Regions from separate parts of the Dorea sp. YH-dor226 genome, predicted to be linked through region 2. Evidence: predicted binding sites of a transcription regulator. Region 2 holds the regulator's gene; each other region holds the start of a gene.
The links. The regulator Rex, encoded in region 2, represses fermentation and respiration genes when NADH is low (regulators of the CRP and FNR family bind a similar motif). The targets are predictions, from matches to a motif close to ATTGTTAANTANTTAACAAT.
Positions count from the first base shown of each region.

Region 1: pckA (phosphoenolpyruvate carboxykinase (ATP)) is a predicted target of Rex. The motif match lies at 1,392-1,411, and genes of this name have one in related genera.
Region 3: adhE (bifunctional acetaldehyde-CoA/alcohol dehydrogenase) is a predicted target of Rex. The motif match lies at 1,283-1,302, and genes of this name have one in related genera.
Region 4: gap (type I glyceraldehyde-3-phosphate dehydrogenase) is a predicted target of Rex. The motif match lies at 1,222-1,241, and genes of this name have one in related genera.

Region 1 covers NZ_JBDOHS010000014.1:46,309-48,505, forward strand. Annotated here, with positions in the region: gene pckA (phosphoenolpyruvate carboxykinase (ATP)) at 1-1,285, opposite strand, end outside; gene thrC (threonine synthase) at 1,569-2,197, opposite strand, start outside.
Region 2 covers NZ_JBDOHS010000004.1:95,933-98,129, reverse strand. Annotated here, with positions in the region: gene ABE547_RS05070 (NAD(P)H-hydrate dehydratase) at 1-512, opposite strand, end outside; gene ABE547_RS05065 (redox-sensing transcriptional repressor Rex) at 590-1,234, opposite strand; gene ABE547_RS05060 (ABC-F family ATP-binding cassette domain-containing protein) at 1,357-2,197, shown strand, end outside.
Region 3 covers NZ_JBDOHS010000001.1:113,575-115,771, forward strand. Annotated here, with positions in the region: gene adhE (bifunctional acetaldehyde-CoA/alcohol dehydrogenase) at 1-1,226, opposite strand, end outside; gene ABE547_RS00585 ([FeFe] hydrogenase, group A) at 1,473-2,197, opposite strand, start outside.
Region 4 covers NZ_JBDOHS010000008.1:60,453-62,649, forward strand. Annotated here, with positions in the region: gene ABE547_RS08555 (phosphoglycerate kinase) at 1-11, opposite strand, end outside; gene gap (type I glyceraldehyde-3-phosphate dehydrogenase) at 130-1,143, opposite strand; gene ABE547_RS08565 (histidinol-phosphatase HisJ family protein) at 1,303-2,106, opposite strand; gene mnmA (tRNA 2-thiouridine(34) synthase MnmA) at 2,111-2,197, opposite strand, start outside.

The sequences.
Region 1 (2,197 bases), on a different contig from region 2:
TTGCACCACTCTTTTCCATTCTCTTAACAAGCTCTTCTGCATATTTTGTAGGATGCAGTTCCAGGAATGCCTGTCCGAAGCAAGCAGAGAAAGTAGGTGTCGGCTCTGTGATTCCACGCTCTGTTCCTGCAAGCTTTGCTGTAAATCCTGACAGGAAGTAATACTGTGTCTGCTCTGGTGTCAGTACAGATACCGGTGGAAGTACTCCGAAAGCGTCTGCAGACAGGAAGATTACATTCTGAGCAGCCGGAGCGGAAGATACCGGACGTACAATCTTTTCAATATGATCAATCGGGTAAGAAACACGTGTATTTTCTGTTACGCTCTTGTCTGCAAAGTCAATCTTTCCGTCAGCGTCAAGTGTTACGTTCTCAAGAAGCGCATTACGTCTGATCGCATTGTAGATATCCGGTTCAGATTCTTTGTCCAGGTTAATTACTTTTGCGTAGCATCCACCTTCAAAGTTAAATACTCCATTGTCATCCCATCCGTGCTCATCATCACCGATCAGAAGACGCTTTGGATCTGTAGAAAGTGTTGTCTTACCAGTTCCGGACAGACCGAAGAAGATTGCTGTGTTCTCTCCGTTCATATCTGTATTTGCTGAACAGTGCATAGATGCAATTCCTTTCAGCGGAAGGTAATAGTTCATCATGGAGAACATACCTTTCTTCATCTCTCCGCCGTACCATGTATTAATGATAACCTGTTCACGACTTGTGATATTGAACACAACTGCAGTCTCTGAATTCAGTCCTAATTCTTTATAATTTTCAACTTTTGCTTTTGAAGCATTATAAACAACAAAATCTGGCTCAAAACTCTCAAGTTCTTCTGCGGTAGGCATAATGAACATGTTCTCAACAAAATGAGCCTGCCATGCAACTTCCATGATGAAACGGATCGCCATGCGTGTATCCTTATTCGCTCCACAGAAAGCATCTACTACATAAAGCTTCTTATCGCAAAGCTCTTTTACTGCAATATCCTTTACTGCTGCCCATGTCTCTTCAGAAGCCGGATGGTTATCGTTCTTGTACTCATCAGAAGTCCACCATACAGTATCTTTGGAGTTTTCATCCATAACGATGAATTTATCTTTTGGAGAACGTCCGGTATATACGCCTGTCATTACGTTCACTGCTCCAAGCTCGCTGACCTGTCCTTTTTCAAATCCTTCAAGACCTGCCTGTGTCTCTTCCTCAAATAATAATTCATAAGAAGGGTTGTGTACAATCTCTGTAGTTCCTGAAATGCCGTACTTACTTAAATCGATTTTCGCCATCTTTGTTTAACCTCTTTTCTATAAATTTGAGCGTCGTCGGAGCTGTTCATCCTATCCCATGTCCCGCAACAACGACATTTGTTCCATTATCGCATTTTTCTACAAAAAAGTCAACACTTTAACAATCTCTTTCGCGAAAGTTTATATCCTTTATTATTCATTTATTTTTCTCTTTTCCTAAAAATTCGTTTTCACTTTTACAAAAAATGCAGGATTAATCAATTAATCCTGCATTTTTTGTTTTTCCAATTATGAAATTTATTTATAATTAACATAAATATTCTTATATATTTAAAATCTTCTCCACTGTCTCGCGCATATTATCCTTCTCGCATTCCAGGGTATGCAGAACATTTGCATTCAGAATATCCTGAATTGCCTGTGGCATCTCTACACCGGACACAGTCTCCAATACTTTCAAGAGATCCAGTTCATCCATATCTGCATACTTTTCATCGATTGCCGTCAGAACACTTTTTACAAACTTATACGGACTTGCAGTAGATGCAACCACACTCTTTTTGGAATCCAGTGAGTTTTCCTGATATTTCCCGCATACATAAGATGCCACCGCAGTGTGTGTATCGATCACATATCCGGTCTTATTGTATACTTCCCTGATATTCTGAGCACATTCTGCTTCCGTTGCATATCCTGACACAAAATCATTCATTCGTGCCTTCATATCATCCGTTATCTCATATACACCTCTGCACTTCAGATCTTCCATCATCTGCTTTGTCTTCTGATCATCTTCTCCTGATATCAGATAGATCAGACGTTCCAGATTGCTGGAGATGAGAATATCCATAGACGGAGAAGAAGTAAGTACGAACTCACGATTTCTGTCATAAGTTCCGGTCTGGAAGAAATCAAACAGAACTTTATTCTCATTGGATGCACATACAAGCT
Region 2 (2,197 bases):
TGAAATGCGATTCCCAACACCGCACCATTCCCGGAAGAGATTCCGGACGGAATATCGACTGCAACCTTTATTCCCGTCGAACGATTCATCTGATCGATGATCTCACGATAGTTCCCCTCAATCTTTCTGCTCAGTCCCACACCGAAGATCGCATCGATCAGTACGCTGTATTTTGCCTCTTCGTATCCATATATAATCTTGCCTCCGGCTTCCTTAAGGAGACGCATCTGTTCTTTTGTCTCTTCTGTACAATGCTCCTTATTGCCAATAAAACAGGCGGTAGCCGGATATCCCATCCTGGTAAGGATTCTCGCAATTGCCAGACCATCTCCGCCATTATTCCCGGAGCCACATACAACACAGGCTCTGGACAGATCCAGATATCTGTCTGTCATTACCTGCACACAGCATCTGGCAGCCCGCTCCATCAATACAAGGGACGGAGTACCTATTGTCTGGATCGTATACTGATCTGCAGCCTTCATCTGACTGCCATCCACCAGATATCGCATTGTCTCACCCCCATATCAAAGAACGTGTAAGAACAGGCATGTCTGCACATGCCGGACCTTACACGTCTACATCATCTTTATTTTTTGTGTTCTTCGTTATAACGGCTTATATTATAGGATAACTGCATAAGACTTTCAGATAAATGCACATTTTCCACGATGATATTCTCTGGAAGATTCAGGTCTGTATGTGCAAAATTCCAGATCGCACGTACCCCGTTTTCAACCAGCATATTCGCAACCTCAATTGCCTTTTCTTTTGGAATCGTAAGAACAGCAATATCTATATTATTATTCTGTACAAAAGACTTCAGATCATCCATCATACGTACCGGAACGCCCCGGATTGCCACACCCTCCAACCGTGGATTCACATCAAAGATTCCCTTTAATATAAAACCACGTTTTTCAAATGCTGCATAGTTGGCCAGTGCCTGCCCCAGATTACCAGCTCCGATAATAATAATATTGTGATCTTCTTCAAGTCCGAGAATCTTACCAATCTCTGTGTACAGATACTTTACATTATATCCGTATCCCTGTTGACCAAATCCTCCGAAATTATTAAGATCCTGACGAATCTGTGACGCAGTCACTTTCATTCGTTTACTGAGATCATTTGAAGAGATTCGTTCTACTCCATTTTCTAAAAGTTCTCCCAAATATCTGTAATACCTTGGCAACCTTCGTATTACCGCCTGCGATATCTCTCTTCCTTCCAATGTATTCACCTTCCTGTTATAGTCTAAAGATATTATATAAAATCGGAAGATTAATGTCAAACAATAGTTGTAATTTACACCATTTCCGTTATAATTATATCGTATGCAAAGGAGGAAATACCATGATATTAGCATGTCACGGAATCAATAAATCCTTCGGTGAAAACGTAATTGTCGCCGATGGATCATTTCACATAGAGGATCATGAAAAGGCTGCACTGGTCGGACCAAACGGCGCCGGAAAGTCTACTCTCCTGAAGATGGTCGTCGGAGAACTGCCTTCTGACGGCGGAACTGTCATTCTCACAAAAGGAAAGACTCTCGGCTATCTCGCACAGCACCAGCAGATGCAAAGCGGCAATACCATCTATGAGGAAGTGAAGCTTGCCAAGTCAGAGATCATCTCCATGGAACAACAGATTCGTTCTATCGAACTGGAATTAAAACATCTCTCCGGTGCGGAACTGGAAGCACGTCTGAACACTTACAACCGCCTGACTGCCGCTTTCGAACGCGCCAACGGATATGCCTATGAAAGTGAAATTACGGGCGTTCTTAAGGGTCTTGGCTTTACAGAAAACGATTTCTCCAAGCCGGTTGACACACTTTCCGGCGGACAGAAAACACGCGTATCTCTTGGAAAGCTGCTCCTCACAAAACCGGATATTCTCCTGCTGGATGAGCCTACCAACCACCTGGATCTGAATTCCATCTCATGGCTTGAGACTTATCTTCTCAACTATCCGGGGGCTGTTCTGATCGTCTCCCATGACCGGTACTTTCTGAACAGAGTTGTCACAAAGGTACTGGAAATCGAGCAGGGATCTTTGATGACCTATCAGGGCAATTACAGCGATTACGCCGACAAGAAAAAGAAACTTCGGGAAGCGCGACTGAAGGAATATCTGAACCAGCAGCAGGAAATCAGACACCAGGAGGCTGTCATCGAAAAACTTCGTTCTT
Region 3 (2,197 bases), on a different contig from region 2:
GAAGAAGGTGTGTTGATCAGAATTCGGCATGTCTTCATTGCTGCTGCATGTTTTGCAATCTTTTCTTTCTCTGCCGGATGTACATACAGAGATGCAGTATGCCCATATCCACCGTCAGCTACCAGACGCTCTGCCTTAGCAATAGCCTCATCAAAAGTCTTCGCGCGGTACATACCAAGTACCGGTGACAACTTTTCATGCGCGAACTCTTCAGATATATCTACAGATTCCACTTCACCGATCAAAATCTTGGTGTTTTCAGGAACTTCCACTCCTGCAAGCTTTGCGATCTCATATGCGGATTTTCCAGGTATCTTATTGTTCAGTGCACCGTTAATTATAATCGTCTTTCGAACCTTATCCAGTTCCTCTCCCTTTTTCAGGAAGTAACATCCTCTGTATGCAAATTCTTTTTTCACTTCATCATAGATGCTGTCAAGAACGGTTACGGACTGTTCAGATGCACAGATCATACCGTTGTCAAATGTTTTGGAATGGATGATAGAATTTACCGCCATCTTAATATCTGCAGTATCATCAATAATGACCGGTGTGTTTCCAGGTCCAACACCAAGTGCCGGTTTTCCGGAAGAGTATGCAGCCTTGACCATGCCCGGTCCGCCGGTCGCCAGAATGATATCTGCATCTTTCATTACTGTATTCGTTAATTCCAGGGATGGAACATCAATCCAGCCAATGATTCCTTCCGGTGCACCTGCTTTTACAGCTGCCTCAAGAACCACTTTGGCGGCTGCAATCGTGCAGGCCTTTGCAGCCGGATGCGGACTGATAATAATGGCATTTCTGGTTTTCAGACAGATCAGGGTTTTAAATATTGCAGTTGAAGTAGGATTCGTAGTAGGAATGACGGCAGCAACCAGTCCGATCGGTTCTGCGATCTTTTTAATTCCGTATGCCGGATCTTCTTCAATGACGCCGCATGTTTTTGTATTCTTATATGCGTTGTAGATATATTCTGCTGCGTAATGGTTTTTGATAATCTTATCTTCTACAATACCACGTCCGGTCTCTTCCACAGCCTGTTTTGCAAGTGGGATACGCATTTTATTGGCCGCCATAGCCGCTTCAAAGAATATCTTGTCTACCTGTTCCTGTGTATACGTAGCAAAGATCTTCTGTGCCTCTCTCATTGCTTTCATCTTTGCCTCAAGAGCTTCTACATTATCAACGATCTGTGGTACTGCTTCTTTCTTTTTGGTTGCCATAATAGTTATCCTCCCTGTAAGTGTTTCTTACTTAATTACAGGTCAAAGTATACAGGCTCGTTAATTATTTGTCAATATATGATTGATAATTATTTCACGTATATGTTATTTTTTTAACTATCCAACAGTATTCCATTAAACAAGTCACAATAAATCGTCATTTTTTCCAAAAGAAATACCAACAAAAAAGTACCGTTGCAACATATAGATATATATTCCTATATTGCAACAGTACCTTCTGATATCTTAGAATCCTTCTAATCTGTGTTCTGTATGTAACAGCATATGTGCTTTATGAGACTCCGGTTTTTCAAAATACTCCGCATACAGAGCCTGAATATCACGGTTCTCATGAGAAAATCTATGTTCTGATCTTACGTCGAGATCATACAGATTCTTTCCTCTTTCAAAGGCACGCTCTTCGCCATCATGGATTGGCTGTCCGCCGCCTCCTACACAGCCTCCTGGACATGCCATGACTTCTACGAAGTCATAATGAAGTTCTCCTCTGTCAATTTTGTTCAGAAGAGCTCTTGCATTGCCAAGTCCGCTGACAACAGCTGTTCTTACTTTTACATCATCAATGGCAAATTCTGCTTCCTGCACACCATTATTCTCATTAAATCCTTGACTTCTCACTGCTTTAAACGCATCTTCCGGCGGATTTTCACCTTTCAGCAGATAATATGCAGTACGCAAAGCTGCTTCCATAACTCCTCCGGTTGCTCCAAAGATCACACCTGCACCGGTACCTTCCTGCATCGGACGGTCACTTTCAATATCTTCCAGTGTATCCGGGCTGATGTGCGCGGAACGGATCATCTTTACCAGTTCTCTGGTAGTGATAACAGCGTCAATATCGTGTCCTGCATACTCCTGATAGAACAGTTCCATCTCCCGTTCGCCTTTCTTTGCAACACAAGGCATTACAGATACGGTATATATCTTTTCCGGTGCAACACCAAGCTTTT
Region 4 (2,197 bases), on a different contig from region 2:
TTATTGAGCATATGATTGCCTCCTTTTTTACTGCTGCATTTAAAAAGAGCCCGGTCCAATAAGACCGGACCCTTTGTGAGTCTTATACAATAGCCTTTTGCGACATGCAATCAGCACTTTTCGCCAATATTAAGCTAATTCAGCAAAGTATTTGATTGTTCTAACCATCTGGCTTGTGTAAGAGTTCTCATTGTCATACCATGATACAACCTGAACTTCTGTTGTTCCGTTGTCTAATGGAAGAACCATTGTCTGTGTTGCATCGAATAAAGAACCAAATCTCATACCTACGATATCGCTGGAAACGATCTCATCTGTATTGTATCCGAAAGATTCATTAGATGCAGCCTTCATAGCCTCATTGATCTGATCTACAGTAACTTCTCCTTCAACTACAGCTGTCAGGATTGTTGTAGAACCTGTTGGGGTTGGTACACGCTGAGCAGATCCGATTAATTTTCCGTTCAGTTCAGGGATAACAAGTCCGATTGCTTTTGCAGCACCTGTGCTGTTTGGAACGATATTAACTGCAGCAGCACGAGATCTTCTTAAATCACCTTTTCTCTGTGGTCCGTCAAGTGTCATCTGATCGCCTGTGTAAGCGTGGATTGTGCACATGATACCGGATTTGATCGGAGCAAGATCATTTAAAGCCTTAGCCATAGGTGCTAAACAGTTTGTTGTACAGGAAGCTGCAGAAATAACTGTATCTTCTGCTGTAAGTGTGTCATGATTAACATTATATACGATAGTTGGCAGGTCTTTTCCAGCTGGTGCGGAAATAACAACTTTTCTGGCGCCTGCTTTGATGTGAGCAGATGCTTTTTCTTTAGAGGTATAGAAACCTGTACACTCAAGAACAACGTCTACACCGATTTCTCCCCAAGGAAGCTCTTCTGCATTAGCTTTTGCGTAGATCTTGATTTCTTTTCCATCAACGATGATAGAATCTTCTGTTGCTTCTACTTTGTCAGCTAAAGCATATTTTCCCTGTGAAGAGTCATACTTTAATAAGTGTGCGAGCATCTTTGGAGATGTTAAGTCGTTGATTGCAACAACTTCATATCCCTCTGCTCCAAACATCTGTCTGAATGCAAGACGTCCGATACGTCCAAATCCATTAATCGCTACTTTTACTGCCATGATTAATTCCTCCTAAAGTTTGTTTATTAACTGGTTGCGCAGTCTTCTATTGTGAACTCCTTAACAGTTTTTTCCAAAATTGTTAAAGATTCATCAACTGAAACAATTGTACTAAATCTGATACAAAAATTCAAGTGCTTTCTTTTGGTTTTCCTTTTTTTATGGAAGTTGCTTAAAAACCGGCTTTCGCCCACAAAATTCTGTATAATATTTAAACCCGCAAACCCTTAAAATATCGGATACCTTGTAAAAATCATACGCAATATGCTCCGGTTTATGTCCGTCAGCACCTACTGTAATAATCTCACCACCAAGTTCCCGGTATCTTTTCAGCACATCCGGATGTGGATGCGCAAAAGGAAGCCCGTATTTTAAACCGGCCGTATTCAGTTCGATTCCTCTTCCCTTTTCGATGATTGTTTTCAATATCTCATCAATCAGATCCACATATTTATGGTAGGAATACGCTTTTTCCTTATTCTCTCCATATCGGACCATATAATCCAGATGTCCCAGAACATCATAATCTTCATACAGTCTTACATCTTCCAGAGTCTCTTCCAGCACAGCACGATAGATCTCCTCATCTGTATGTCCTTTAAAAATCTCTCCGTATGCAATATCCATCTTCCATATGCAGTGCACGGATCCAATCACAAAATCAAACGGATACTTCTTGACAAATTCCCGGTAATATGACTCCAGATATGGCTGAATCCCAAGTTCCACCCCAATTCTTACATCAATCTGATCTCTGTATTTTTCTTTCAGCGGCGGGAGCACCCGAAAATACTCTTCCGGATCAAATATATCTTCCGGTCCCCAGTCCATATTGTCTTTGTCATAATGATCGGTAAAACAGATCACCTCCAGCCCTTTTTCTATCGCCCCCCGAATCATCTCTTCCGGCGTAGACGAAGAATCATGTGAAAAATTTGTATGCATATGCACGTCTGCTCTCATAATATTACTTGTCTCCTATAATTGTTCCTCCACCCAGAACATACTCTCCATCATACAGCACAACTGCCTGTCCGGGTGTGATTGCTCTCTG